Regions from separate parts of the Streptomyces seoulensis genome, predicted to be linked through region 2. Evidence: predicted binding sites of a transcription regulator. Region 2 holds the regulator's gene; the other holds the start of a gene.

Region 1 (14,968 bases), 980 kb from region 2:
AACAACCTCGGCTTCACCCTCCGCCTCCTCGGCCGCTACGAGCAGGCCCGCGGCATCGACACCCGCACCCTGGAGGCCCGCCGCCAACTGCTCAAGGGCCGCCACCCCTGGACCCTGTTCTCCGAGGTCTCCTACGCGATCGACCTGCGCCTGCTGGGCCGCTACACCGAGGCCGAGTCCATCCAGACCAAGAACGTCCGCGAGTACCGCATCGTCATGGGCCCGGACAACCAGAACACCCTGCGCGCCGAGCACAACCTCGCCCTGTGCAAGCTGCGCGGCGGCGACCGGGCGGCGGCCGGCCGGCTGCTCACCCGCGTCCTGGAGGGGCTGGAGCGCAAGCTCGGCGACACCCACACGCACACCCTGGCCGTCGCCGTCAGCCAGAGCTGCTTCGCCCGCGAACACGGCGACATCGACCAGGCCCGCGAGGCGAGCGAATCCGTCCTCGCCCGCTACGAACTGCTGCTGCCCGAGGGCCACCCCTTCATCATCGGTGCCCGCGCCAACCACGCGCTGGTGCTGCGCAGCGTCGGCGAACGGGACCACGCCCACGTGCTGATCGAGCAGAGCCTCGCCGACATGTCCGCCGCGCGCGGCGAGACCCACCCCTACGCGCTGGGCTGCGCCGTCAACGCCGCCGCGCTGCGCAACCTCGTCGGGGACACCGAGTCCGCCGCCGACCTCAGCCAGATCACCATCATGCGCGCCACCGAGACCCTCGGCCGCACCCACCCCCTCACCCTCACCGCCCGGGTCGCCTACGCGGCCGACCTGCGGGCCCTGCGCGACCGCCAGCAGGCGGAGAAGGTCGAGCAGGAGGCCCTGGCCGACCTCGCCGCCACCCTCGGCCCCCAGCACATCCACACCATCTCCGCCCACTCCCGCAACCGCCCCTACTGGGACTTCGAACCGCAGGCGAGCTGAACACGGAAAAGGCCCGGCCCCCGGATCAGATCCGGGGGCCGGGCCCTCGTGCACCACTCAGCGAGCGGAGGTCACGCCTCGAAGACCTCGTTCACGAGCTGCTCCTGCTCCGCCTGGTGGCGCTTCGCGGAGCCCACCGCCGGGGACGAGCCGTGCGCGCGCGAGATGCGGCGCAGACGCTCGCCCGCCGGGACGTCGGCACCGACGGCCAGGTCCAGGTGGTCGATCAGGTTGAGCGCGATGAACGGCCACGCACCCTGGTTCGCCGGCTCCTCCTGGACCCACAGGTACTTCTCGGCGTTCGGGTACTTGTTGACCTCGGCCTGCAGCTCCTCGCCGGGCAGCGGGTACAGCCGCTCGATGCGGATGATCGCCGTGTCCGTGGCGCCGCGCTTCTGCCGGCCGGCCTCCAGGTCGTAGTAGACCTTGCCGGAGCAGAAGACGACCTTGCGGACGGCGGCCGGGTCGACCGAGTCGTCGCCGATGACCGGGCGGAACTCGCCGGAGGTGAACTCCTCCGCCTTCGAGGCCGCCGCCTTCAGACGCAGCATCGACTTCGGGGTGAAGACGATCAGCGGCTTGTGGTCCGGGTTGTGGACCTGCCAGCGCAGCAGGTGGAAGTAGTTCGCCGGCGAGGTCGGCATGGCGACCGTCATGTTGTTCTGAGCGCAGAGCTGCAGGAACCGCTCCGGGCGGGCCGAGGAGTGGTCCGGGCCCTGGCCCTCGTAGCCGTGCGGCAGGAGCAGGACCACACCGGAGGTCTGGTTCCACTTCTGCTCGGCCGAGGAGATGAACTCGTCCACGACCGTCTGCGCGCCGTTGACGAAGTCGCCGAACTGCGCCTCCCACATCACCAGCGCGTCGGGGCGGGCCAGCGAGTAGCCGTACTCGAAGCCCATCGCCGCGTACTCGGAGAGCAGGGAGTTGTAGACGTTCAGCCGCGCCTGGTCCTCGGAGAGGTACTGCAGCGGGGTGTACTCCTCGCCGGTCTCCCGGTCGATGAGCACCGCGTGGCGCTGGCCGAAGGTGCCGCGCTGGGAGTCCTGGCCCGCGAGGCGGACCGGGGTGCCCTCCAGCAGCAGCGAGCCGACGGCCAGGGTCTCGCCCATGCCCCAGTCGATCGTGCCGTCCTCCACCATCGCCGCACGGCGCTGGAGCTGCGGCTGCAGCCGCGGGTGGACGGTGATGTTGTCCGGGACGTTGACCTGCGACTCGGCGATCCGCTTGACGACCTCCGCGGAGATCGCGGTCGGGACCGCGGCCGGGAAACCGTCCTTGGGCGGCTGGGACTCGCCCTGCGCCGGCTGCGAGGTGGCCTCGCGGACCTCGGTGAAGACCTTCTCGAGCTGGCCCTGGTAGTCCTGGAGCGCCTGCTCGGCCTCCTCCAGCGTGATGTCACCACGGCCGATCAGGGACTCGGTGTACAGCTTGCGCACCGAGCGCTTCTTGTCGATCAGGTCGTACATCAGCGGCTGGGTGAAGGCCGGGTTGTCCGACTCGTTGTGCCCACGGCGGCGGTAGCAGATGAGGTCGATCACCACGTCCTTGTTGAACGCCTGACGGAACTCGAAGGCGAGCCGCGCGACGCGGACCACGGCCTCCGGGTCGTCGCCGTTCACGTGGAAGATCGGGGCCTCGATCATGCGGGCCACGTCGGTGGCGTACATCGAGGAGCGCGAGGACTCCGGGGCGGCGGTGAAGCCGACCTGGTTGTTGATGACGATGTGGACCGTGCCGCCGGTGCGGTAGCCGCGCAGCTGCGACATGTTCAGGGTCTCGGCCACCACGCCCTGGCCCGCGAAGGCCGCGTCGCCGTGGATCGCCACCGGCAGCACGGTGAAGTCCGTGCCGCCCTTGTTGATGATGTCCTGCTTGGCGCGGGCGACGCCCTCCAGGACCGGGTCGACCGCCTCCAGGTGCGAGGGGTTGGCGACCAGCGAGACCGCGATCTGCTCGCCGTCGAGACCGGTGAAGGTGCCCTCGGCGCCCAGGTGGTACTTCACGTCACCGGAGCCGTGCATCGACTTCGGGTCGAGGTTGCCCTCGAACTCCCGGAAGATCTGCGCGTACGACTTGCCGACGATGTTGGCGAGGATGTTCAGCCGGCCGCGGTGGGCCATGCCGATGATGACCTCGTCCAGGCGCGACTCGGCCGCCGAGTCGATGACGGCGTCCAGCAGCGGGATGACGGACTCGCCGCCCTCCAGGGAGAACCGCTTCTGGCCGACGTACTTGGTCTGCAGGAACGTCTCGAACGCCTCGGCGGCGTTCAGGCGGCGCAGGATGCGCAGCTGCTCCTCGCGCTCCGGCTTGGAGTGCGGGCGCTCGACGCGGTCCTGGATCCACTTGCGCTGCTTGGGGTCCTGGATGTGCATGAACTCGATGCCGGTGGTGCGGCAGTACGAGTCGCGCAGCACGCCCAGGATGTCGCGCAGCTTCATCATCGACTTGCCGGCGAAGCCGCCGACGGCGAACTCGCGCTCCAGGTCCCACAGGGTGAGCCCGTGCTCGGTGATGTCCAGGTCGGGGTGCTTGCGCTGCTGGTACTCCAGCGGGTCGGTGTCGGCCATGACGTGGCCGCGGACCCGGTAGGAGTGGATCAGCTCGAAGACACGGGCGGCCTTGGTGACGTCGTCGTCGTGGGACGCGTCGATGTCCTTGAGCCAGCGGACCGGCTCGTAGGGGATGCGCAGCGCCTCGAAGATGTCGTCGTAGAAACCGTTCTCGCCGAGGAGAAGGTTGGCGACCTGGCGCAGGAACTCGCCGGAGGCGGCGCCCTGGATGACCCGGTGGTCGTAGGTCGACGTGAGCGTCATGACCTTGGAGACGCCGAGCTTGTTCAGGGTGTCCTGGCTGGTGCCCTGGAACTCCGCCGGGTAGTCCATGGAGCCGACGCCCATGATCACCGACTGGCCGGGCATCAGGCGCGGCACGGAGTGCACGGTGCCGAGGCCACCGGGGTTGGTCAGGGAGACCGTGACACCGGTGAAGTCGTCCATCGTGAGCTTGCCCTCGCGGGCGCGGCGGACGATGTCCTCGTAGGCCTGCCAGAACTCGAAGAAGTTCAGCGTCTCGGCCTTCTTGATGGCCGCGACGACGAGCTGGCGGTCGCCGTTGGGCTTCACCAGGTCGATGGCCAGACCGAGGTTCACGTGCGGCGGCTTGACCAGGGTCGGCTTGCCGTCCTTCTCGCCGAACGAGTAGTTCATCGGCGGCATGGCCTTGATGGCCTGCACCATGGCGAACCCGATGAGGTGCGTGAAGGAGATCTTCCCGCCCCGGGCGCGCTTGAGGTGGTTGTTGATGACGATGCGGTTGTCGAACAGCAGCTTCACCGGGACGGCGCGGACCGACGTGGCGGTCGGCAGCTCCAGCGAGGCGTTCATGTTCTTGACGACCGCGGCGGCCGGACCGCGCAGCGCGACCAGCTCCGGACCCTCGGGGGCCTCGGCGGCGGGCGCGGCGGCGGCCTTCGGCTTCGCCGGCGCCTGCGCGGGCTTGGCCGGGGCCGGAGCCGGAGCCTGGGCGGCCGGAGCCGCCTTCGCCGCGGGTGCCTGGGCCGGGGCCTGGGCGGGTGCGGCGGCGGGCTTGGCGGCCGGTGCCTGGGCCGGGGCCTGCGGCTGCGCCTGGGCGGGCGCGGCCTGGGCCGGGGGAGCGGTGGTGGGGGTGGTGCCCGCGGCCCCCGCGGCCGCGGTACCCGCCGGAGCCGAGGCGGCGGGCGCCCCCGGCTTGTAGTCGGCGAAGAAGTCCCACCAGGCACGGTCTACCGAATTCGGGTCCTGGAGGTACTGCTGATAGATCTCATCGACGAGCCACTCGTTCGGGCCGAACGCCGCGGCGGGGTTCTTCCCGGCTTGGTCGTCGGTCGAGACGTTCGAGTTACTGGGGGACTGTGGCGACACGGCGGCAACCGCCCTCTTCCGCTTCACAAGGTGATGGACAGCGGGAATAAAGGCTACGCCTCCCTGAGCGGGAAGGTCAGGTCGGGCCCGTTCATCGTCGTGTAAGTCACATCTGGAACCGTGTTTCGGGCCGTGAAATGGCGGGAAACAAGCGGGGTTCCGCATGTCGGCGAGGGGATGAGGGTGCGGCGGAGCGGGGCCAGGAGCGTCATCGCTCGGCGCTTTGCGCGGGCCCTTCCCTGATCACACGTGTCCGGCTGCGCGAACGCTCGTGGATCTTGATCCTCCGAGCTGAACCCTACGTCAACCGGAAGCGTCAACTCGACGCCGGAACAGCTCCCGGAAGGGTGACGATGATCCGGCATCCGCGCTCGGATTCGGCCACACCGATCCGGCCGCCGTGCAGATCCACCGCCCAGCGGGCAATGGCCAGCCCCAGACCGGTGCCGCCGTCGCTGCCCGGACCGTGCGGGCGGGTCACCTGGCCCCGATTGAACCGCTCGAAGACGCGGTGCCACTCCGAGCGGGGGATGCCCGGACCCTCGTCCAGCACCTCCAGCTCCAGCGACTCCGGGCGCGAACCGCGCCGTGCCTTCACCGTCACCCGGCCGTGCGGCGGGCTGTGCTTGACGGCGTTGTCTATGAGGTTCGCCACGACCTGGTGGATGCGCTCGGGATCGGCGTGCGCGGTCAGCTCCGGCGGGGACACGTCCAGGTGCAGATGCACGTCGGTACGGGTGTGGCTGCCGGAGCCGGAGGCGATGCCGGCGCGCGCGGAGGCGACCATGTTGGCCTCCTTGAGCACCCCGGACAGGTACGGCCACACCTCGAAGCGGCGGGCCTTCAGCGGGACCACGCCGTTGTCGAGGCGGGAGAGGTCGAGCAGGGTCTCCACCAGCCGGCCGAGGCGGTCGGTCTGGCGCAGCGCGGTGCGCATGGTCTCCGGGTCGGCCTCGGTGACGCCGTCGACGATGTTCTCCAGCACCGCGCGCAGCCCCGCGATGGGGGTGCGCAGCTCGTGCGAGACGTTCGCCACCAGCTCCTTGCGCTGGAGGTCCTGTGCCTCCAGCTCGTCGGCCATGACGTTGATCGTCACGGCCAGATCGCCGAGTTCGTCGCGGCGCCCCTCGCTCACCCGGCGCGTGTAGTCGCCGTGCGAGATGGAGCGGGCCACCGCGTTCATCTCGTCCAGCGGCGCGGTGAGCGAGTGGGCCACGAACTGGGTGATCAGCAGCGTGGCGATCATCGAGAAGACCGTGATGAAACGCAGTTCGGTCTTGGTGTGCACCGCGATCATGGACAGACCGGTGGTGATGAGCACCGAGATGACGACCAGCGCGCCCAGCTTGGTCTTGATCGAGAACGGGCGTACTCCGCCCCAGGGTTCGTCCCCGGAGCGTCCGCGCCCCGCTTCCCGTCCGAGACTCACGGCGTCGGCGTCTCCAGCGCGTAACCGACCCCGTGCACCGTGCGGATGCGCTCGGCACCGATCTTCCGCCGCAGCGCCTTGATGTGGCTGTCCACGGTCCGGGTGCCGGAGGCGTCCGCCCAGTCCCACACCTCGGCCAGCAGTTGCTCCCGGGAGAGCACCGCGCGCGGGGTGTTGGCCAGGCACACCAGCAGGTCGAACTCGGTGGGCGTCAGGTGGACGTCGTCCGCCTTCACGCGCACCCGGCGCTGGGCGTGGTCGATCTCCAGCTCGCCCAGGCGCAGTATGCCGGAGCGGGGAGTCGTCGCGGCCAGCGCGGCGCGCTCCATGCGGCGCAGCAGGACGTGCACGCGCGCGGCCAGCTCCCGCATGGAGAACGGCTTGGTCATGTAGTCGTCGGCGCCGACCCCGAGGCCCACCAGCATGTCGGTCTCGTCGTCGCGCGCGGTGAGCATCATCACCGGCACCGGGCGGGACGCCTGCACCCGGCGGCAGACCTCGAGGCCGTCGAAGCCGGGCAGCATGATGTCGAGGATCAGCAGGTCGGGCTGCCATGCCTCGGCCGTGTCGACCGCCGACGGACCGTCACCGGCGGTCTGCACGAGGAATCCCTCGGCGCGCAGCCGGGCCGCGATGGCATCGACGATCGTGGGGTCGTCCTCGACGACCAGTACCCGGCGCTGCGCGCCCTGAGACGTCGTCGCCGCACCGGTCTGGGAGGTGTGTGTCTGCTCCATCGCCCGCCCCTGTTGCTTTCCGGAATCCGTGGGGTGATCCCATGACTGCTATTGACGCTTGAATGATCCGCGTCACGCTGCACATTACGGGGACACGCCGGGCCATCGCTATCCAGGTCGGACGGCGAGATGGACCACGTCGGGAACGCCACGGGCAACGGGGACCTCTTCGGTACGCACCTGCCGGAACCCGGCATTCCGCAAGGTTCCTTCAAATTCCGGAGAGGGTTGTGCGGACCAGGTGGCGAGCACCCCACCGGGCCTCAACACCCTTGCGCACGCGGCGAGTCCGCGTGGTGTGTACAGGTTCTCGTTGTCCTCGGTGACGGTCCAGCCGGGCCCGTTGTCGATGTCGAGGCACAGCGCGTCGAACGTGTCCGATGTCTCATTGACGTAAGCCACGAGATCCGCCTCCACGACGCGTGTGCGCGGGTCGGCCAGCGCTCCGGCGGAGATTTCGGCCAGCGGTCCGGCGCGGTGCCAGTCGATGACGGCGCTCTCGCGCTCGATCACGGTGATCCGCCCCCAGCGGGGGTCGGCGGCCGCGTGCGCGAGGGAGAAGCCCACGCCCAGCCCGCCGATCAGCACCTCCGGCGCCGGGCGTCCGTCCAGCGCGTCGCGGGCCGCGTCCACCAGCAGGCGCTCCGAGCGGCCGTCGGACGTGTCCATCAGGAAACACCCGTTGGCGATGATCTGCAGCAGCTCCCCGCTGCGGCGCAGCACCACCTCCCCGTACGGCCCCTCGCGCCGGTCCAGGACCACAGGGCCTTCGTGCGTGGCAGTCATGCCGACATCCTGCCCCGCTCCTCTCGGAAGTCTTCGTTCGCCCAGAGCGAACGCCGTTCGAGGAACATTCAAGTGCTTGCGTGCATTGAGTCAGTGTTGAGTCAGGGTTGCTCAAGTTGACTGCCAAAGGGGAGATCATGCCTGATGAGTCGGGTGAGTCCATGGAGTTCACGCTCGTCCTGCCCGTGCTGCCGCTCGACGGCGAGGTCGTGCTGCCCGGGATGGTCGTTCCGCTGGACCTGAGCGACGCCGAGGTCCGGGCCGCCGTGGAGGCCGCCCAGGCCGCCGCGCGTCCGGAGTCCGGCAAGCCGAAGGTGCTGCTGGTCCCGCGCATCGACGGCACCTACGCGAAGACCGGTGTGCTGGGCACCGTCGAGCAGGTCGGCAGACTCGCCGACGGCGACCCCGGCGCCCTGGTGAAGGGCCGCCGCCGGGTCCGCATCGGCGCGGGCACCACCGGCAACGGCGCCGCCCTGTGGGTCGAGGGCGTCCCGGTCGAGGAGACGCTGCCCGACCCGCTGCCGGGCCAGGTGACCGAGCTGGTCAAGGAGTACAAGGCGCTGGCCACCGCCTGGCTGCGCAAGCGCGGCGCCTGGCAGGTCGTGGACCGGGTCCAAGCCATCGACGGCGTCTCCGCGCTCGCCGACAACTCCGGTTACTCGCCCTTCCTCACCACCGACCAGAAGACCGAGCTGCTGGAGACCACCGACCCGGTGGCCCGCCTCAGGCTCGCCACCCAGCAGCTCCGCGACCACCTCGCCGAGCAGGACGTGGCCGAGACCATCGCCAAGGACGTCCAGGAGGGCGTCGACAAGCAGCAGCGCGAGTTCCTGCTGCGGCGCCAGTTGGAAGCGGTCCGCAAGGAACTGCGCGAGCTGAACGGCGACGGCACGGACACGGCCGAGGAGTCCGACGACTACCGCGCCCGAGTGGAGGCCGCCGACCTGCCCGAGCACGTCCGCGAGGCCGCGCTCAAGGAAGTGGACAAGCTGGAGCGCTCCTCCGACCAGTCCCCGGAGGGCTCCTGGATCCGCACCTGGCTGGACACCGTCCTGGAGATGCCGTGGAACGAGCGGACCGAGGACGCCTACGACATCCAGGGCGCCAAGGAGATCCTGGACGCCGAGCACGCCGGTCTCGACGACGTGAAGGCGCGCATCACCGAGTACCTCGCGGTGCGCAAGCGGCGCGGTGAGCGCGGCCTCGGTGTGATCGGCGGGCGGCGCGGCGGTGCCGTGCTCGCGCTGGTCGGCCCGCCTGGTGTCGGGAAGACCAGCCTCGGCGAGTCCGTCGCGCACGCCATGGGGCGGAAGTTCGTCCGGGTCGCCCTCGGCGGCGTGCGGGACGAGGCGGAGATCCGGGGCCACCGGCGCACCTACGTCGGCGCGCTGCCCGGCCGTATCGTCCGCGCGGTCAAGGAGGCCGGGTCGATGAACCCGGTCGTGCTGCTGGACGAGATCGACAAGGTGGGCTCGGACTTCCGGGGCGACCCGGCCGCCGCCCTCCTCGAAGTGCTGGACCCGGCGCAGAACCACACCTTCCGGGACCACTACCTGGAGGTCGAACTCGACCTCTCCGACGTGGTCTTCCTCGCCACCGCCAACGTGCTGGAGGCGATCCCGGAGGCGCTGGCCGACCGGATGGAGATCGTCCGGCTGGACGGCTACACCGAGGACGAGAAGGTCGTCATCGCCCGCGACCACCTGCTCCCGCGCCAACTGGAGCGGGCCGGCCTGACCGGCGAGGAGGTCACGCTCGACGAGGGCGCGCTGCGCAAGATCGCCGGGGAGTACACCCGCGAGGCGGGCGTGCGCACCCTGGAGCGGACCGTGGCGCGGCTGCTGCGCAAGGTCGCGGCCCAGCACGAACTGGGAGAGCGGGAGCTGCCGTTCACCGTGCGCGAGGAGGACCTGCGCGCTCTGGTCGGACGCCCGCACCACGTGCCCGAGTCCGCGCAGGACCCGGCCGAGCGCCGTACGGCCGTACCCGGCGTGGCGACCGGGCTCGCGGTCACTGGCGCGGGCGGCGACGTGCTGTACGTCGAGGCGTCGCTCGCCGACCCGGAGACGGGCGCGGCGGGGCTGACCCTCACCGGGCAGCTCGGTGACGTGATGAAGGAGTCGGCGCAGATCGCGCTGAGCTTCCTGCGCAGCCGGGGCGCCGAGCTGGAGCTGCCGGTGGCCGACCTGAAGGACCGGGGTGTGCACATCCACTTCCCGGCGGGCGCGGTCCCCAAGGACGGGCCGAGCGCGGGCATCACCATGACCACCGCGCTGGCCTCCCTGCTCTCCGGCCGGCTGGTCCGCACGGACGTGGCGATGACCGGCGAGGTCTCGCTGACCGGGCGGGTGCTGCCGATCGGCGGGGTGAAGCAGAAGCTGCTCGCCGCGCACCGCGCCGGGGTGACCACCGTGATCATCCCCAAGCGCAACGAGGCCGACCTGGACGACGTCCCGGCCGAGGTGCTGGAGAAGCTCGACGTGCACGCGGTGACCGACGTGCGCCAGGTGCTGGAGCTGGCCCTCGCGCCGGCCTCCGCCGGGGCGGAGCTGCCGGTCGCGGCCTGAGGCAGGGCGAAGGCCCGAGTCCCCTTCCTGTGAGGGGGCTCGGGCCTTTCGCGTACGCGGGGCTCAGCCGTTGGCCAGCGCCTGCACCCGGTCCAGGGCGCCGTTGAACTTGTCGTGGTCGCCGACCGTCGGGCCGGAGGAGGTGTACTGCCACATCGTCTGCACACCCCAGCCGGCCGGCAGCGTGCCCGGCGCGGTGGCGTACCGGGCGATCCACAGCGGGTAGACCGCGCCGAAGGCCGCGGTGTTGCCCGTGCACTGGGTCCACCAGCTCGTCGCCGTGTAGATCACCGCGTCCCGGCCGGTGCGCGCCCGGTAGGTGTTCAGGAAGTCCGCGATCCAGTTGGTCATCGCGGCCGCGGACAGGCCGTAACAAGCGGCGCCGTACGGGTTCCACTCGATGTCCAGCACGCCGGGCAGGGTCCGCCCGTCACGCGACCAGCCGCCGCCGTGGTCCACGAAGTAGTTCGCCTGCGCCGCGCCGCTCGTGGTGTCCGGGGTGGCGAAGTGGTACGCGCCCCGGATCATGCCCACGTTGTACGAGCCGTTGTACTGCTGGGCGAAGGACGGGTTGGTGTAGTAGGTCCCTTCCGTGGCCTTGGTGTAGGCCCAGCGGACTCCGCTGTTCCACAGCGTCGCCCAGTCGACGTTCCCCTGGTGACCGGAGACGTCGACGCCCTCGGTCTGGGCGGCCCTGGTCCCCGCCGGGGCGCCGGAGCTGCCGTCGTGGGAGAGGACGCCCATGCCGAGGTAGGCGTCGCCGCGGTGGGGCGCGGCCTGGGCGGGAGCGGCGGCGAGGACGAGGGACAGCGCGCCGAGCAGGGCCGTGAGCCAGACGGCGAGTGCGCGCGGGCGGGTGCGGCCGGGTCTGTACGCGGGCATGGCGTGGCCTTTCGGGAGTGAAAGTGGGGGGAGCCTGGGATGACCGGGATGACCGTCGGACCTGTGCGGTGGGGGTGTGCGGCAAGGGCCTGTCGAAAGAAGCTACGCACGTAGACGCGGGGGTGGGAAGAGGGTCCGGATGCCGCCGTTGGTCTACGCCTGCGAAATACTGACGGAGCTGCGGCGATGACGGGGTCCGGCAGAAAATTTCAGACGCGAAACCGGGCAGGGGTACTGAGGTGCACGAGGACGGAAACAACGGTACGGGCGGCGGAACCGCACCCGTGGCGCCGCGCTGTGTCGACCAGGAATTCCTGGCGCTGGAGCGCGAACTGACCGTGCTGCTGCGGCGGGCACGGGCCAACCAGGGCGAGATGGCCCGCGAGGTCCACCCCGACCTGGAACCGGCCGCGTACGGCCTGCTCATCCGGCTCGACGAGCAGGGCGCCCAGCGGGCCACCGATCTGGCCGCCTACATCGGTGTCGGCAAGGCCACCATGTCCCGCCAGTTGCGCGCCCTGGAGGACTTGGGACTGATCGCCCGCGAACCCGACCCCGCCGACGGCCGCGCCTGGCTGGTCACCCTCACCGGCGAGGGCCGGGGCCGCGTGGGCCAGGTCCGGGAGGCCCGCCGCGCCCGCTACGTCAGCCAGCTCGCCCACTGGGACCGCCGCGAGGTCGCCGAACTCGCACGGCTGCTGCACGAGTTGAACGGCATCGCGGAGAAGTAGCCGTCTGCCCCACGGGCCCTCACAGCTCCACGTGGACGGCCGTCGCGTCGTCGTGCGTCTTGCTGCGGCCAAGGAACGCCCGTTCCTCGCGGTCCGCCGACTCCAGCTCCCGCACCCGGTCCACCAGTGACCGGGTGCCCTCCTTGGCGACCAGGTCGAACAGGGCCGTCCAGTCGCCCTCGTGGAACTTCTCCGTCCAGCGGGCCGCGCCGTCCGTCAGCGTCACCAGCGAGCGCACCCGGGCGCGCGGCACCGTGCCCGTCACCGCGCGCCGGGCCACCGCGGGATCGGCGGCGGCCGTGAAGAAACCGCCCTCCTTGTTGCGCAGCTCGGCGTCCACCCGTTCCGCGCTCGCCAGCGCCGAACGCGGCAGCCGGGCCAGCCGGTCGTCCAGCACCGGGGTCACCGTGCCGTCCGGCGCGCGCAGCAGCAGCGCGGAGTCCGAGAGCACCAGGTACTCCACCGTCCGGTCCGACCAGCGCACCAGCACCACCGTCGCCTGGGGCGTACGCGGGTGAGAAAGGTCACAGGTGATCAGATGGGCCTCGGATGTTTGACGGATCGCCCGACCGAGAATCTCCGCCAGCGTCAGATCTCGGTGGGAAACGGTCAGTTCGGTCAGCGCGCCGCCCAGCCGGGCGGTGAACCAGGGGACCGGGTGCGAGCAGCCCGGTGCCTGCGGGGGCGGTGTCACTCCGTCCAGCAAGATCACGCAACCGCCCTGTCCGGAGGCGGGTAGTCCGACCCCCGCGAAGTCCTCGTTGGGCCGGCCGGCGTCGCCGGGTTCCGAGACGAGATCAGTACGCACACCACCAGTCTGCACGAACCCTTCACGAGCCGGGGAGACGGCCGGAGTGCGCGCCGTCATCGGCGCCATCACCTGCTCCGGACGCCGGAATTGGCGGCAAATGACATGGTCCGGGAATGCGTGGCGGCGAATATTGCCAAAGCCTGCCCCGCGCGTCCAACCGGCCCGCCGCGCAAGGGGGCTCGGAGCGCCGCCGCGACTTGCCCGCCAACTCCCTGGGCATGTTCACTCCTTCGGGTGGCGGGTCAGGTGATGCGCGGCCACTGCCCACCGGCGCTGGGAGGGTCGGGAACCACGAATCGGGTGTACGCACCACTTGGCACCGAGACGACGGGGCGCCGCCCGGCCCTTCCGTAGACGAGTTCAGGATTGCGAGCACCGGTGCAGAAGAAGCGGCCTCGGCGCACAGGCAGGCAGACGGCCCCCGAGGGGACCGAGCAGACCCCCGTGGGCGCTGGACGCCCCACCCATGTGCGCAACCGGCTGATCGTCGCCGTGGCCGTGGTGGCCGCTGCCATCGCCGCTGCAGGCGCCCCCGCCCTGCTCACCGCCTCCCAGGACCTCAATGAGTCCCAGGAGCTGGTGACCCTGGCGGACGAGACGCAGGACGCCCTCGCGCTCGCCCACTCCCTGGCCGACGAACGCGACGAGGTCACCTCCTACGTCGCCGCCGGACGCCCCAAGACCAAGGCGCCCTCGGAGCAGCGCGGCGCCCGTGTCGACCGCCAGGTCGAGGACCTGCGCGCCGACACCGACCTGCCGGCCAAGCTGCGCACCGCGCTGGACGGCATCGCCACCGTCCGCCGCGCCGCGCTGACCGGCAAGTCCGACGCGCCGCGCACGCAGCAGGCGTACTCCGCCACCATCACCGAACTGCACCGGCTCGCCGAGGAACTGGCCGAGCGGACGCCCCCGCGGGCCGGCTCCGGCGCCTACGCGCTCGCCGAACTGGACTCCGCCGTCCAGCAGTCCGCCGCCGCCCGCGGCCTGCTGCTGGCCGCGCTCAGCGTCCCCTCCACGCCCCGCACCGTGATCAGCCCCGTCACCGGGCTGCCCGTCACCACCAGCGGCAGCACCGAGGCCGACACCGCACGCCGCGACGCGCTCACCACCGCCGCCCAGCGGGCCCGGCTGCGCGCCGACGCGAGCCTCGCGACCTTCCGCGAGACCGCGCCCAAGGCGGCCGTCACCTCCTACGACTCCACGGTCACCGGCCCCGAGGTCAACTCCGCCGACAAGTACCTCGACCTCCTCACCGAGCAGCCCACCTTCGGCGACCGGCAACTGGCCGTCAGCGCCAAGAAGCTGGACGCCGCCCTCTCCGCCCGCGTCGACCTGATGCGCGGCGCCGAGTCCGCTCTCTACGAGCGCCAGGGACAGAGCCTCGCCACCCTCCGGGACGACGACGTCACCGGCCTGGAGATCCGCATCGCGGTGCTCGGCGCCCTGATGCTGGTCGCCGTCGGCATCGCCACCGCCATGGCCCGCACCCTGACCCGGCCGCTGTCCGTGCTGCGCCGGGGCTCGGCCCGCCTGGCCGGCGCCGAGGACCCCGTCGGACAGGAGCCGATCGCCTTCACCGGCCGCAACGACGAGTTCGCCCAGGTCGTCCGGTCCGTCAACGCCCTCCACGCGCACGCCGTCACCCTGCACGAGCGGGTCGCCACCCTGGAGGCCGACCGCAAGCACCTGGTCGGACAGCGGCAGAAGATGGCCGACGCCCGCGAGTCGCTGCGTGCCGAACTGACCGACTCCAGCGCCCAGCTCGAGAGGCTGCGGGAGAGCATCGGCGGCACCTTCGTCAACCTCGCGCTGCGCACCCTCGGACTGGTCGAGCGCCAGCTCTCCGTCATCGAGGGGCTGGAGGAGCGCGAGCAGGACCCCGAGCGCCTGGCCACCCTGTTCAAGCTGGACCACTTCGCCACGGTCATGCGCCGCCACAGCGAGAACCTCCTGGTCCTCTCCGGCACCGAGCACATCCAGCCCGCCCACGGACCGGTCCCGCTGGTCGACGTGGTCCGCGCCGCCGTCAGCGAGATCGAGCGCTACGAACGCGTCCGCATCGCCGCACTGCCCCCGCACGCCCACGTGGCCGGCTTCGCCGCCGACGACCTCTCCCACCTGCTGGCCGAGCTCATGGAGAACGCCAGCTCGTTCTCCCCGCCGGACCTGCCCGTCGAGGTCTCCGCCTGGCTGCTG
Region 2 (14,968 bases):
TGACGCCGACGAAGCGGGAGCCGGTCGCGGTGATCTTCGTGCCGTCGGACGGCAGGTAGACGAGGGCGCCGTCGCCGCCGTCCTCGTCGGAGCCGACCAGCAGGTCGGCCCGGCCGTCGCCGGTGACGTCGTCGAGCTTGACGTCCATGCCGAAGTGGTCGTCCTTCTCGTCGTTGCCGGGGACGCCCGCGGTGCTCTGGGCGATGGACTGGGCCTTGGTGGCGGTGTTCACGCCGCTCGCGGAGCCGTACAGCACGGTGACCAGGCCCGCGTCGGACGCCTTGCCGAGGTCCTCGAAGATGCTGCTGATCACCAGGTCCTGGTAGCCGTCACCGTTGATGTCGCCGAGGTCCAGCTCGCCGCCGAAGCCGTCGCCCTTCTCGGAGGCGCCGGGGACGTTACCGGTGTTCTGGTCGATCGCGGCGTTGCGGTCCGGCCCGGAGACGGACCCGTAGGTGATGTTGACGCGGCCGCCGGTGGAGGCGTCCGGGACCGGGGTGCCGTCGTCCGCCTTGCCGCCGTCCCAGAAGGCACCGCTGACGATGTCGCCGTAGCCGTCGCCGTTGATGTCACCGATGCCGGTGATGATGCCGGACCTGAGTTTCTTGGGGGCCGCGGTGAGACCGTTCGCGGTGCCGGGCAGCCAGTAGTTGGTGTTCCACCCGTACGGGGTCTTGGTCTCGTAGCCGTCCACGACCAGGTCGGTGCGGCCGTCGCCGTTGACGTCCCCCGCGGTCAGGTTGAGCGGGGCGAGGGGGTCCTCGCTGGTGCCCGCCTGGATCGGCGGCTTGACGGTGGTGCGGCTCGCGGCGGTGCCGGCGGAGCTGAAGCCGCCCTTGTAGAGGTACAGGGTGGAGCCGGAGGCGCCCACGACGAGGTCGGTGCGGCCGTCGCCGTCGAAGTCACCCGCCGCCAGGTTGTGGCCCCAGATGTCGTGCGAGCCGACGGCCGGGTCGGGCAGGTCGGCGCCCTTGCCGGTCAGGCCGCTCTTCGAGCCCCAGAGCAGGGCGACCGCGCCGCCGTTGACGTCGTTGCCGACCTTCTCGTGCGGGATGCCGACCGCGAGGTCGTCGTAGCCGTCGCCGTTGAAGTCGCCGTAGGCCAGCGTGCCGCCGAAGGCGTCGCCCGCCTCGGCGCCGCCGGGGACGCCGGGGGTGTCCTGGCTGAGGGTGGTGCGCTTGGAGCCGGTGACGCCGGTCTTGGTGCCGTACAGGACGACGACCTGGCCGGCGCCCTTCTTGCCGCCCACGTAGGCGGAGGAGGCCGAGGTGGCGAGGTCGCCGATGCCGTCGCCGTTGAAGTCGGCCTTGGCCACGGTGGTGGAGTCGGCGGCCGTGGCCGGGGCGGCGGTGAGGGTGAGCAGGCCGCCGGTGAGCGCGGCCGCGGTGGCCGTCGCCATGACGAGTCTGTGGTGCGCGCGCATGGGGTTCTCCTGCGGCGTACGGGGGATGCCGGGACGGGCATCCGCAGTCGGTGGGGGCCGACAGTCCGCGTGGGCCCTGGTCGCCCAGGGGGCCGCGGAGCGGTTGGCGATCATCAGACCGATGCCGGGCGGGAACGGTTGTGCGCCGTGGAGGAAAAAATTCCGGGACGGGCGTGGCCGGGCCGTCGGGGGCAGGATGGGGGCATGAGCGTAGTGAAGATCAATGTGCTGACCGTTCCCGCCGAGCAGCGGGAGGTACTGGAGAAGCGGTTCGCCTCGCGGGCCCACACGGTGGAGAGCTCGGACGGGTTCGAGTGGTTCGAGCTGCTGCGCCCGGTCGAGGGCACCGACCAGTACCTCGTCTACACCCGCTGGCGCGACGACGCGGCCTTCCAGGCGTGGATGGAGGGCCCCATGAAGGCCGCCCACCAGGGCGCGGGCGGCGGTGAGGGCGGCGAGAAGCAGGGGCCCGCCGCGGCCGGCTCCACCCTGTGGTCGTTCGAGGTCGTGCAGCAGGCGTCCCCGAAGTAAGCGCCCCCAGGGGTACGACGGCGCCCCCCGGCCTCGTGGGCCGGGGGGCGTCGTCGTGCGCGAAGCGGTGCGCTACTTGACCGGCTCGGGCTCCGGCTCGGTGGCGGGCTCGTCCTCGTCGGCCGGGTCCGCCGGGGTCCGGACGGAGTCCAGCAGGAGCTGGGCGACGTCCACGACCTGGATGGACTCCTTGGCCTTGCCGTCGTTCTTCTTGCCGTTGACCGAGTCGGTCAGCATGACCAGGCAGAACGGGCAGGCGGTGGAGACGATGTCCGGGTTGAGGGAGAGGGCCTCGTCGACGCGCTCGTTGTTGATGCGCTTGCCGATCCGCTCCTCCATCCACATCCGCGCGCCACCGGCGCCACAGCAGAAGCCGCGCTCCTTGTGGCGGTGCATCTCCTCGTTCCGGAGCCCCGGGACCTTGCCGATGATCTCGCGCGGAGGCGTGTAGATCTTGTTGTGCCGGCCCAGGTAGCAGGGGTCGTGGTACGTGATGATGCCCTCGACCGGGGTCACGGGGATCAGCTTGCCCTCGTCCACCAGGTGCTGGAGCAACTGGGTGTGGTGGATGACCTCGTAGTCGCCGCCGAGCTGCGGGTACTCGTTGCCGAGCGTGTTGAGGCAGTGCGGGCAGGTGGCGACGATCTTCTTGGCCGACTTCGGCTTCGCCGACTCGGGGACCACCTTGCCGTCGTCGTCCATCTCCTCGCCGAAGGCGGCGTTGAGGGACATGACGTTCTCCATGCCGAGCTCCTGGAACAGGGGCTCGTTGCCGAGGCGGCGGGCGGAGTCACCGGTGCACTTCTCGTCGCCGCCCATGATCGCGAACTTGACGCCCGCGATGTGCAGCAGCTCGGCGAAGGCCTTGGTGGTCTTCTTGGCCCGGTCCTCCAGGGCGCCGGCGCAGCCGACCCAGTAGAGGTACTCGACCTCGGACAGGTCCTCGATGTCCTTGCCGACGACCGGGACCTCGAAGTCGACCTCCTTGGTCCACTCCAGCCGCTGCTTCTTGGCCAGGCCCCAGGGGTTGCCCTTCTTCTCCAGGTTCTTGAGCATCGTGCCCGCCTCGGACGGGAACGCGGACTCGATCATCACCTGGTAGCGGCGCATGTCGACGATGTGGTCGACGTGCTCGATGTCGACCGGGCACTGCTCGACGCAGGCGCCGCAGGTGGTGCAGGACCACAGGACGTCGGGGTCGATGACGCCGTTCTCCTCGGCGGTGCCGATGAGCGGGCGCTCGGCCTCGGCGAGGGCGGCGGCGGGGACGCCCGCGAGCTGCTCCTCGGACGCCTTCTCGTCGCCCTCCATGGTCTTGCCGCCACCCGCGAGCAGGTACGGCGCCTTGGCGTGGGCGTGGTCCCGCAGCGACATGATCATCAGCTTCGGGGAGAGCGGCTTGCCGGTGTTCCACGCGGGGCACTGCGACTGGCAGCGGCCGCACTCGGTGCAGGTGGAGAAGTCCAGCAGGCCCTTCCAGGAGAACTGCTCGACCTGGGAGACACCGAAGACGTCGTCGTCACCGGGGTCGGTGAAGTCGATCGGCTTGCCGCCGGAGGTCATCGGCTGGAGCGCGCCGAGGGCGACACCGCCGTCCGCGTCCCGCTTGAACCAGATGTTCGGGAACGCCAGGAAGCGGTGCCAGGCCACACCCATGTTGGTGTTGAGCGAGACCACGATCATCCAGATGAACGAGGTCCCGATCTTGATCATGGCGACCAGGTAGACCAGGTTCTGCAGCGTGGTGACGCTGAGCGCCTTGAAGGCGAGGACCAGCGGGTAGGAGGCGAAGTACGCCGCCTCGTAGTGGTCCACGTGGTGCAGGGCGCCCTCGAGGCCGCGCAGGGTGTAGATGGCGAGGCCGATGGTGAGGATGACGTACTCGACGAAGTACGCCTGGCCGGACTTGGAACCGGCGAAGCGGGACTTGCGGCCCGGGCGGCTGGGCAGGCTCAGCAGTCGGATGACCATCAGCACGGCGATGCCGAGGATCGTCATCACACCGATGAACTCGATGTACAGCTCGAAGGGCAGGAAGTCGCCGATGAACGGCAGGGTCCAGTCGGCCTGGAAGAGCTGGCCGAACGCCTGGGCCAGGGTCGGCGGCAGCGTCAGGAAGCCGACGGCCACGAACCAGTGGGCCACGCCGACGATGCCCCACCGGTTCATCCTGGTGTGGCCGAGGAACTCCCGCACCAGGGTCACACTGCGCTGGTACGGGTTGTCGGTCCGGGTACCGGCGGGGACGGGCTGGCCCAGCTTGAAGTACCGGACGAACTGTCCGATGGCCCGGGCGAGCAGCGCGACGCCGACCACGGTCAGGACCAGCGACACGATGATCGCGGCGAGTTGCATGAGGGGCTCCTGAAGCGGCCTCGAAATTACTAAGCGGTAACTTATCCAGTCCGTCTGAGACTACCCCCATCTTCCTGCGGGATGCAGCCGGGCGCGGGGTGATGTGAGTCGCTGAGGGTTACCTTCGCCGGGACGGCGGAACGGTGTCCGCACCCCGTTCGGCGGCCGTCGGCGCCGCCTTGCATATAAGAGCCATATAAGAGTTGAGCCGGGTTCGCTCATGTCTGTTGACCCAGTGCGATCGGAGTGGCACACTTGAGCCAGTCCCACTCAAGTTCTCTGGAGGAACAACCATGGCACGTGCGGTCGGCATCGACCTGGGCACGACTAACTCCGTCGTCAGCGTTCTGGAGGGCGGCGAGCCCACCGTCATCACCAACGCCGAGGGTGCCCGGACCACGCCGTCCGTCGTCGCCTTCGCGAAGAACGGTGAGGTGCTGGTCGGCGAGGTCGCCAAGCGCCAGGCGGTCACGAACGTTGACCGGACCATCCGTTCCGTGAAGCGCCACATGGGCACGGACTGGAAGATCGAGCTCGACGGCAAGAGCTTCAACCCGCAGCAGATGAGCGCCTTCATCCTGCAGAAGCTGAAGCGTGACGCCGAGGCGTACCTGGGCGAGAAGGTGGCCGACGCGGTCATCACCGTCCCGGCGTACTTCAACGACTCCGAGCGCCAGGCGACCAAGGAGGCCGGTGAGATCGCGGGCCTCAACGTCCTGCGCATCGTCAACGAGCCGACCGCCGCCGCTCTCGCGTACGGCCTCGACAAGGACGACCAGACCATCCTGGTCTTCGACCTCGGTGGCGGCACCTTCGACGTCTCGCTGCTGGAGATCGGTGACGGCGTCGTCGAGGTGAAGGCCACCAACGGTGACAACCACCTCGGTGGCGACGACTGGGACCAGCGCGTCGTCGACTACCTGGTGCAGCAGTTCAAGGCCGGCCACGGTGTGGACCTCGCCAAGGACAAGATGGCCCTCCAGCGCCTCCGTGAGGCCGCCGAGAAGGCCAAGATCGAGCTGTCCTCCTCCACGGAGACCTCGATCAACCTGCCCTACATCACGGCGTCCGCCGAGGGCCCGCTGCACCTGGACGAGAAGCTCACCCGCGCCCAGTTCCAGCAGCTCACCGCCGACCTTCTGGAGCGCTGCAAGACGCCGTTCCACAACGTCATCAAGGACGCGGGCATCCAGCTCGGCGAGATCGACCACGTGGTCCTCGTCGGCGGTTCGACCCGTATGCCGGCCGTCGCCGAGCTCGTCAAGGAGCTGACCGGCGGCAACGAGGCCAACAAGGGCGTCAACCCGGACGAGGTCGTCGCCATCGGCGCCGCGCTCCAGGCCGGTGTCCTCAAGGGCGAGGTCAAGGACGTCCTGCTCCTCGACGTCACCCCGCTGTCCCTGGGTATCGAGACCAAGGGCGGCATCATGACGAAGCTCATCGAGCGGAACACGACGATCCCGACCAAGCGGTCCGAGATCTTCACCACCGCCGAGGACAACCAGCCCTCCGTGCAGATCCAGGTCTACCAGGGCGAGCGCGAGATCGCGGCGTACAACAAGAAGCTCGGGATGTTCGAGCTGACCGGTCTGCCGCCGGCCCCGCGTGGCGTCCCGCAGATCGAGGTCGCCTTCGACATCGACGCCAACGGCATCATGCACGTGACCGCGAAGGACCTGGGCACGGGCAAGGAGCAGAAGATGACCGTCACCGGCGGCTCCTCGCTGCCGAAGGACGAGGTCGACCGCATGCGCCAGGAGGCGGAGAAGTACGCGGAGGAGGACCACGCCCGCCGCGAGGCCGCCGAGTCCCGCAACCAGGGCGAGCAGCTCGTCTACCAGACGGAGAAGTTCCTCAAGGACAACGAGGACAAGGTCCCGGGCGAGATCAAGACCGAGGTCGAGGAGGCTGTCGCCGAGCTGAAGGAGAAGCTCAAGGGCGAGGACAGCGCCGAGATCCGTACGGCCACCGAGAAGGTCGCGGCCGTCTCGCAGAAGCTCGGCCAGGCCATGTACGCCGATGCCCAGGGCGCCCAGGCCGCCGGCGGTCCGTCCGCCGACGCCGGTGACGCCAAGGACGACGACGTCGTGGACGCCGAGATCGTCGACGACGAGCGCAAGGACGGTGCCGCGTGACGGAGGAGACTCCGGGCTTCGAGGAGAAGCCCGACGTCCCCTCCGGCGCGGACCCCGACGACGCCGAGCCGCAGGCCGCCTCCGAGGAGGGGGCGGCCCCGGCTGGGGACGCAAGTGCAGCGGACGTGGCCCTGGTGGCCCAGCTCGACCAGGCTCGTACGGCGCTCGGTGAGCGCACGGCGGACCTGCAGCGGCTCCAGGCCGAGTTCCAGAACTACCGCCGCCGCGTCGAGCGCGACCGCATCGCGGTCAAGGAGGTCGCCGTCGCGAGCCTCCTGACCGAGCTGCTGCCCGTGCTGGACGACATCGGCCGCGCGCGGGAACACGGCGAACTGGTCGGCGGCTTCAAGTCGGTGGCCGAGTCGATGGAGACCGTGGCGGCCAAGATGGGCCTCATGCAGTTCGGCAAGGAGGGCGAGCCCTTCGACCCGACGATCCACGAAGCCCTGATGCACTCCTACGCGCCCGACGTCACCGAGACGACGTGCGTGGCCATCCTCCAGCCCGGTTACCGCATCGGTGAGCGCACCATCCGCCCCGCGCGGGTGGCCGTCGCCGAGCCGCAGCCCGGCGCACAGACCGTCCAGGCGGAGGAGGCCGAGGAGAGCGCGGCCGACGACAAGGAGAACGGTGGCCCGGAGGAGGGCTGACGTAATCACGGAGATCATGCAGGGCCGGAAGGAGGGACGTCGGGGATGAGCACCAAGGACTTCATCGAGAAGGACTTCTACAAGGTCCTCGGCGTCCCCAAGGACGCCACCGAGGCGGAGATCAAGAAGGCGTACCGGAAGCTCGCCCGCGAGTTCCACCCGGACGCCAACAAGGGCAACACCCGCGCCGAGGAGCGCTTCAAGGAGATCTCCGAGGCGAACGACGTCCTCGGCGACCCCAAGAAGCGCAAGGAGTACGACGAGGCGCGCGCCCTGTTCGGCAACGGCGGTTTCCGGCCGGGGCCGGGCGCGGGCGGCGGGCAGTTCAACTTCGACCTCGGCGACCTCTTCGGTGGGGCCGGCGGTCCCGGTGGCGCGCAGAGCGGCAGCTTCGGCGGCGGGCTCGGCGATGTCTTCGGCGGCCTGTTCAACCGGGGCGGCGCGGGTCCCACGCGGACCCAGCCGCGCCGGGGGCAGGACGTCGACACCGAGGTGACGCTCAGCTTCACCGAGGCGATCGAGGGCGCGACCGTACCGCTCCGGATGACCTCGCAGGCACCCTGCAAGGCGTGTTCGGGCACCGGCGACAAGAACGGCACGCCGCGCGTGTGCCCGACCTGCGTCGGCACCGGACAGGTCGCGCGGGGCTCGGGCGGCGGCTTCTCGCTCACCGACCCGTGCCCCGACTGCAAGGGCCGCGGCCTGATCGCCGAGCACCCCTGCATGGAGTGCAGCGGCAGCGGCCGGGCCAAGTCCTCGCGCACCATGCAGGTCCGCATCCCGGCGGGTGTCACCGACGGGCAGCGCATCCGGCTGCGCGGCAAGGGCGCTCCCGGTGAGCGGGGCGGTCCGGCGGGCGACCTGTACGTCACCGTCCACGTCGGCGAGCACAAGGTGTTCGGCCGCAAGGGCGACAACCTCACCGTCACCGTCCCGGTGACGTTCGCCGAGGCGGCGCTCGGCGGGGATGTGCGGGTGCCCACCCTCGGCGGGTCCCCGGTCACCCTGAAGCTCCCGCCCGGCACGCCCAACGGCCGCACCATGCGGGCGCGGGGCAAGGGCGCGGCGCGCAAGGACGGCAGCCACGGCGATCTGCTGATCACCGTGGAGGTGAGTGTCCCGAAGGACCTGTCGGGGAAGGCTCGTGACGCGCTCGAGGCGTACCGAGAGGCGACCGCGGACGAAGACCCGCGGGCGGAGCTGTTCGAGGCCGCGAAGGGAGAATGAGCCCGATGGACACACCAGGTCGTCGGCGCAACCCGTACGAGCTGACCGAGGAGACCCCGGTCTACGTCATCTCGGTGGCCGCACAGCTCTCCGGACTCCATCCGCAGACGCTGAGGCAGTACGACCGCCTCGGTCTGGTCTCCCCGGACCGCACGGCGGGACGTGGGCGGCGCTATTCGGCCCGTGACATCGAACTGCTCCGTCAGGTGCAGCAGTTGTCGCAGGACGAGGGCATCAACCTGGCCGGCATCAAGCGCATCATCGAGCTGGAGAACCACGTCGCGGCCCTCCAGTCCCGTGTCGCGGAGCTGGAGTCGGCCCTGGACGGCGCGGCGGCGACGATGCGTCAGCGCGAGGCCGCGGTGCACGCCTCCTACCGGCGAGACCTGGTCCCGTACCAGGAGGTCCAGCAGACCAGCGCGTTGGTGGTGTGGCGGCCCAAGCGGCAGCAGTCCGCCGACTGATCCGGGTCCGGCGAGCACTCTTCACGAAGGGGCCGGGAGGCACAACGCCTCCCGGCCCCTTCGGCGTTCGCGGAGACGTTCACAGGGCCGTTCACAGCCTGGCTGACTTCATTCGGAAGTGTGTACGTAACGCGTGGTTCGGGCGAGGAGGGTGTGAAGCGTGTTTACAGAGGGTTGCGCAAGGCTCCGCCAGGTCTTCACCAGCTAAACGGAGCGTGGTGTTGCCATCTCGTTAAGTTGTTTTGCTTGACGCCATGGGGCGCCTCCGCGTTGTCTTTTCAGACACCTGGGTCGCACGCTGCACCCCGTCGGAACGCACCTGAAGTGAGCCCTCGAATGCGTCGTATCGCCATGTCCGTGGCCGTCTCCACGATGGTCCTCCCGCTCGCCGGCTGCGGCGTCCTCGACGCGGCGGGAGACGACGCGAGCGCGAGCCCGACCATGGGCGACCAGGTCACCGTCGGCCTGCTGCTGCCGGAGAAGGCGAACACCCGCTACGACAAGTTCGACTACCCCATCATCAAGAGCAAGGTGTCCGAACTGACCCACAAGAAGGGGAGGGTCGAGTACGCCAACGCCGACGCGAACGCCTCCCAGCAGGCCGCGCAACTGCAGCGGATGATCGACCAGAAGGTCAACGTCATCCTCCTGGACGCCGTCGACTCGCACGCGATCGCGCCCGCGGTGAAGAAGGCCAAGGACGCCGGCATACCCGTCATCGCCTACGACCGCCTGGCCGAGGGCCCGATCGACGCGTACATCTCCTTCGACAACGAGCTGGTCGGCGAGGTGCAGGGCCGCTCCCTGCTGGAGCGCCTGGGTGCGGGCGCCGGTCTGTCCGACAAGATCGTCATGATGAACGGCTCGCCCACCGACCCCAACGCCAAGCAGTTCAAGGAGGGTGCGCTCTCCGAGCTGAACGGCAAGGTGACGATCGCGGACAGCTTCGACACCAAGGACTGGAAGCCGGAGAACGCCGAGGCCAACATGACCGAGGCGATCGGCAAGCTGGGCAAGGCCAACATCGCGGCCGTCTACTCCGCCAACGACGGCATGGCGGCCGGGGTCATCAAGGCCCTGAAGAACGCCGGTGTCACCGCCCTGCCCCCGATCACCGGCCAGGACGCCGAACTCGACGCCGTGCAGCGCATCCTGGCGGGCGAGCAGTACATGAGCGTCTACAAGTCCTACCCGGACGAGGCCGAGGCCGCCGCCCAGATGGCCGTCGCCAAGGTGCAGGGCAAGGACATCCAGTTCGACGCCCTCACCCAGGACCGCATCGACAGCCCCACCGACAAGCAGATCCCGGCCAAGCTGGTGCAGGTGAGCGCGCTGACCAAGAGCAAGATCAAGGACACGGTCGTCGCGGACGGCATCTACACGGTCGACGAGATCTGCACCGCCTCCTACAAGTCGGCCTGTGCGGCCATCGGCCTGCGCTGACGCCGCACGGCGCGGTCGGGGCACGCCCCCGAGGCAGATGAGGGAGGTGGCCCCGGTGACGGCGGGGCCACCTCCTTTTTCGCGTCCCCGGCGACCCCCGACGATCCGGGCATACCGGTGTTCCGCGGCCCGCCGGGCGCGGGGAGCCGTGTTGCGGAGGCGGGCGGGGCCGCGCATAGTTGCGCTGCGAAGTGGCGGCGACCGGGGGTGGAATGGGCGATGGCCGGGCACGCGACGCAGGAGCATCCCCACGGTGCCGACCGGCTGTGCGGGCCGGGCGACCGCGTGTACTCCCGCGCCGTACGCCGGGGCCGGGTGCCGCGGGCGGAAGCGCAGCCGGTGCCCTGCCTGCTGGAGCTGGCCCTGCTGCACCCCGACCCCGACGACATGGACTGGCTGGTCCCCACCTCCCCGCAGGAGGTGATGACCCGGCTGCTGCGCGGGGTCTACGACGAGGTCACCCAGAGCCAGCGCCGGATGGGCTCGGCGGTCGCCGCGTTCGACTGGTACGCCGGGCTCGGCCGTCAACTCCCCACCCTCGTCCCGCAGGGTGAAGGTGCCGCGATCCGGGTGCTGGACGGGCTCACCCGCATCCAGGCCGCCATGGACGAGGCGACCGAGCGGTGCGCGACCGAGGTGCTCACCGTGCAGCCCGGCGGCATCCGGCGCGAGGCCGAGCTGACCGAGGGACTGCACCGGGCGCTGGAACTGCGCGGCCGCGGGGTGCGGATGCGGGACCTGTACACGCATGTCGCGCGGCACGGGCAGGGGTTGCTCAACTACCTGGAGCTGATGGGCGACGCGGTGGAGGCCCGCAGCCTGGACGAGGTCATCGACCGGCTCATCCTCTTCGACCGCACGGTCGCCTTCATCCCCGCCAACACCGACCGCACCATGGCCCTGGAGCTGCGCCACCCGGCGCTGGTGGAGTACCTGGTGACCGTGTTCGAGCGGCTGTGGCGGCTGGCGATCCCGCTCACCGCCCCGCTGCCCGACACCGGCATCGAGGGCATCTCGCACCGGGAGCGCTCCATCGCCGCGCTGCTCGCCGAGGGCCACCAGGACGCGGTGATCGCCGAGCGGCTCGGCATCAGCGTGCGCACCTGCCGTGCGCACATAGCCAGGCTCTCGGAGACCCTGGGCGCGACCAGCCGTACCCAACTCGGCGTCCGTATCGCGCAGGTGGGACTGGACGGGCCGTCGCACGGCCCGGCGCCGGCGCCTGCGGGCGGCGTGCACGCACCCTGAACTCCCGCTCTAGCCGTTCTCGTTGAGCATGCCGGAGCGGGCGATCAGGTAGCCGAGCTGGGCCCGGCTGCCGCTGCCGAGCGCGGTGGCCAGCTTGGCGATGTGGGCCCGGCAGGTGCGGACGTTCATGCCGAGTCGGCGCGCGATGGCCTCGTCGACGTGCCCCTCCACCAGGAGCTTGGCGATGGAGTGCTGGATGTCGGTGATGCCGTCCGGGGCGGTCTCGTAGGGGGTGCCGGCGCTCAGCGGGACCGCGCGGCTCCACATGAACTCGAAGACCTTGACGAGGTAGCGCACCAGGCCGGGGTGGCGCAGTTCGAGGGCGACCTGGCGGTCCTCCTGGACCGGGATGAAGGCCACCGTCTCGTCGCAGATGATGAGCCGCTCGACCAGTTCGTCGATGGTGCGGTACTCCGCCTTGCCGTCGGTGAAGCGGTCCACGTAGGCGAGGCGGTCGGCGCTGTAGCGGGCCGTGTGCTGGTACAGGGTGCGGATGCGCACCCCGCGCTCGATCAGCGGCCGGTCGCGGTCCAGCGCCTCCAGGAGGCGGTTCTCGGGGCTGCGGCGGCCGCCGGGCTGCACGGTGAGCACCTCGGTGCGGCACTGGCCGGTGGCCAGGTCCAGGGCCGCGTTGATGCGGTCCAGGCCCTCCAGGACGGTGATGGCGTGGGTGGGGGCGTCCTCGCGGGCGCTCAGCGTCATGAAGGGTTCGAAGATCTCGGACAGCACGATGGACCGGCGCCGCCGCTCGGCGATCTCCCGCTCGATGGGGGTGAGCCGCTGGGCCAGCGCCACGGCCGGCGCGACGGGCCGCAGCCAGCCGGGGTCGTCCGGGTCGGGGTGGAGCAGCGCGAACTCCATCAGGCAGGGAGCCGACTCGGCGTCCGCGCGCGGGATACGGCCGGTGCGCAGCGCACTCGCGTAGAGGCGGCTTCCTTCCGCGCACATCTCGGTCACCGCGTGGGGATGTGTCGCCTCTGTCTCGTTTATCACCAAATCTCCACCCCCCAGGGTCCTGAACATGCAGGAACATGATGCACCGATCGTGTGGCGATGATGTGCCTGAATGAGCCATCGTCTAACTCGACGGGGGAAGAGGGGAATTTCAAGTGAGGACGAAGCCGACCATGCGTAACAGAATGCTTCGCTCGGTGCTTGTTGCCGCCTTCTCCACCGTTGTGGCCGTCGGAACCCTGGCCGGCCTCTCCGGTGCGACGAGCGCGCACGAGCCGGGCGCCGGGGGGTCCGTCACAGCGGCGGGCGTTCAGGACACCCGCTGGGACACCGCCCCGCTGGACACCCGGTGGGACACCGCGCCGGCGGACACGAGGTGGGACGTCGCACCGCTCGACACCCGGTGGGACTGATCACCATGACCACGCCACCCGACGACCGCTCCTTCCGTCGCGAGATGGCCACGGCCTACCGCTCCGGCTGGCACTTCATCGACCTGGTCACCGCCATCCCCCACAGTGGTGACTCGTTGATGGTGACGGTGTTCGGCGAGCCGGTCGTGGTCACCCGTGACGAGGACGAGGACGTACGGGCGTACCGCTGCCTGCGCAAGCCCCGCGGCGCGCCGCAGCCGGTACGGTGTGCCGTCCGGTACGGAATGATCTTCGTGAATCTCGACCAGCGGGACCACCGTCTCGCGGAGCCCGAGGTCGCCGACCTCAGGACCACAACTGCCACCCCCCGCAGTGCCTGACGCGATTCCCCCGTCGTAAAAGATCGCCTCAGGTGCTTCCCCCCGCAGCGGCGTCACCGTGACCTGAACACGGTGACGCCGCTGCAGTTTCTGCGCATATTTCGGGGCATGCGCCCTCCGGCCAAGTGGCCGAAACTGCTCAGCCGTTGCCGAGCGCGCGTTCCACCTCGATCTCGATGGCGACCCGCAGGGGGTTCTCCCGGGGCTCCCGGCCGTACCGCTCGGTGAACCGCCGCTCCGCCTCCGCGACCGCCTCCCGGTCCTCGCGCACCCGCGCCCGCCCCTCCAGGGTGGCCCAGCGCCGGCCGTCCACCTGGCACACCGCCACCCGCGCGCCCTCGGGTCCGGCCGCGCGTACGTGCGCGGCCTTCGCGCTGGTGCCGCTGGTGATGACGCGGGCGATCCCCGCCTCCGGGTCCCAGGTCACGCACACCGGCACCACGTGCGGGCTGCCGTCCCGGCGCGGGGTGGTGAGTGTGCTCAGGTGCCGCTCCCGCCAGAAGCCGACGTACGACTCGTCCGGCGCGTCCAGGTCTACGGAATATGTGGCCATGGCCGAAACCTAGCCAACCTGAAGTTCCCGCCGCTTAATTGAGCGCACCCGACTCAAGTTTGTGTACACTGGTTAAGTCATCAGTGGAGTAGTGGCGGAAGGGGAGAACACGCACGTGGACGCCGAGCTGACCAACAGGAGCCGGGACGCGATCAACGCCGCGAGCCAGCGGGCCGTGACGGAGGGGCACCCCGACCTGACGCCCGCTCACCTGCTGCTCGCTCTGCTCGCGGGCCAGGACAACGAGAACATCACCGACCTGCTCGCCGCCGTCGGCGCCGACCCGGCCGCCGTGCGCACCGGCGCCGAGCGCGCCCTCGCCTCGCTGCCCAGCGTGACCGGCTCCACCGTCGCGCCCCCGCAGCCCAGCCGGGAGCTGCTCGCCGTCCTCGCGGACGCGGACGAGCGCGCCGGGGACCTCGGGGACGACTACCTCTCCACCGAACACCTGCTGACCGGTCTCGCCGCGAAGGGCGGCGCCGCCGGGGAAGTGCTCCGAGAGCAGGGAGCCACCGCCAAGAAGCTGCAAGACGCCTTTCAGAAGGCCAGAGGAGGACGCCGCGTGACCACCGCCGACCCCGAGGGTCAGTACAAGGCCCTGGAGAAGTTCGGCACCGACTTCACCGCCGCCGCCCGTGAGGGCCGCCTCGACCCGGTCATCGGCCGGGACCAGGAGATCCGCCGGGTCGTGCAGGTGCTGAGCCGCCGCACCAAGAACAACCCCGTCCTCATCGGTGAGCCGGGCGTCGGCAAGACCGCCGTGGTCGAGGGGCTGGCCCAGCGCATCGTCAAGGGCGACGTGCCGGAGTCCCTGAAGGACAAGCGGCTGGTCTCGCTGGACCTCGGCGCGATGGTCGCGGGCGCGAAGTACCGCGGTGAGTTCGAGGAGCGGCTCAAGGCCGTGCTCTCGGAGATCAAGGACTCCGACGGGCAGGTCATCACCTTCATCGACGAGCTGCACACCGTCGTCGGCGCGGGCGCCGGGGGCGACTCCGCGATGGACGCGGGCAACATGCTCAAGCCGATGCTGGCCCGCGGCGAGCTGCGCATGGTCGGCGCGACCACGCTGGACGAGTACCGCGAGCGGATCGAGAAGGACCCCGCGCTGGAGCGGCGCTTCCAGCAGGTGTTGGTCGCCGAGCCGAGCGTCGAGGACAGCATCGCGATCCTGCGCGGTCTCAAGGGGCGGTACGAGGCGCACCACAAGGTGCAGATCGCGGACAGCGCGCTG

The links. Region 2 encodes HspR, which represses chaperone genes until heat shock. Its sites were predicted from a motif close to TTGAGNNNNNNNNNCTCAA; they were not measured.
Region 1: lon (endopeptidase La) is a predicted target of HspR. The motif match lies at 7,878-7,896, and genes of this name have one in related genera.

The regions. Positions count from the first base shown of each region.
Region 1 covers NZ_AP025667.1:5,485,962-5,500,929, reverse strand. Annotated here, with positions in the region: gene fxsT (FxSxx-COOH system tetratricopeptide repeat protein) at 1-927, shown strand, start outside; gene HEK131_RS25110 (multifunctional oxoglutarate decarboxylase/oxoglutarate dehydrogenase thiamine pyrophosphate-binding subunit/dihydrolipoyllysine-residue succinyltransferase subunit) at 999-4,829, opposite strand; gene HEK131_RS25105 (HAMP domain-containing sensor histidine kinase) at 5,146-6,258, opposite strand; gene HEK131_RS25100 (response regulator transcription factor) at 6,255-6,995, opposite strand; gene HEK131_RS25095 (spermidine synthase) at 7,104-7,781, opposite strand; gene lon (endopeptidase La) at 7,919-10,348, shown strand; gene HEK131_RS25085 (lysozyme) at 10,412-11,230, opposite strand; gene HEK131_RS25080 (MarR family winged helix-turn-helix transcriptional regulator) at 11,470-11,961, shown strand; gene HEK131_RS25075 (protein phosphatase 2C domain-containing protein) at 11,981-12,769, opposite strand; gene HEK131_RS25070 (sensor histidine kinase) at 13,151-14,968, shown strand, end outside.
Region 2 covers NZ_AP025667.1:6,465,805-6,480,772, reverse strand. Annotated here, with positions in the region: gene HEK131_RS29805 (FG-GAP repeat domain-containing protein) at 1-1,423, opposite strand, end outside; gene HEK131_RS29800 (antibiotic biosynthesis monooxygenase family protein) at 1,628-1,954, shown strand; gene HEK131_RS29795 ((Fe-S)-binding protein) at 2,027-4,309, opposite strand; gene dnaK (molecular chaperone DnaK) at 4,603-6,444, shown strand; gene grpE (nucleotide exchange factor GrpE) at 6,441-7,094, shown strand; gene dnaJ (molecular chaperone DnaJ) at 7,140-8,321, shown strand; gene HEK131_RS29775 (heat shock protein transcriptional repressor HspR) at 8,327-8,785, shown strand; gene HEK131_RS29770 (sugar ABC transporter substrate-binding protein) at 9,122-10,228, shown strand; gene HEK131_RS29765 (helix-turn-helix transcriptional regulator) at 10,448-11,476, shown strand; gene HEK131_RS29760 (helix-turn-helix transcriptional regulator) at 11,486-12,499, opposite strand; gene HEK131_RS29755 (hypothetical protein) at 12,604-12,843, shown strand; gene HEK131_RS29750 (hypothetical protein) at 12,849-13,184, shown strand; gene HEK131_RS29745 (pyridoxamine 5'-phosphate oxidase family protein) at 13,324-13,737, opposite strand; gene clpB (ATP-dependent chaperone ClpB) at 13,853-14,968, shown strand, end outside.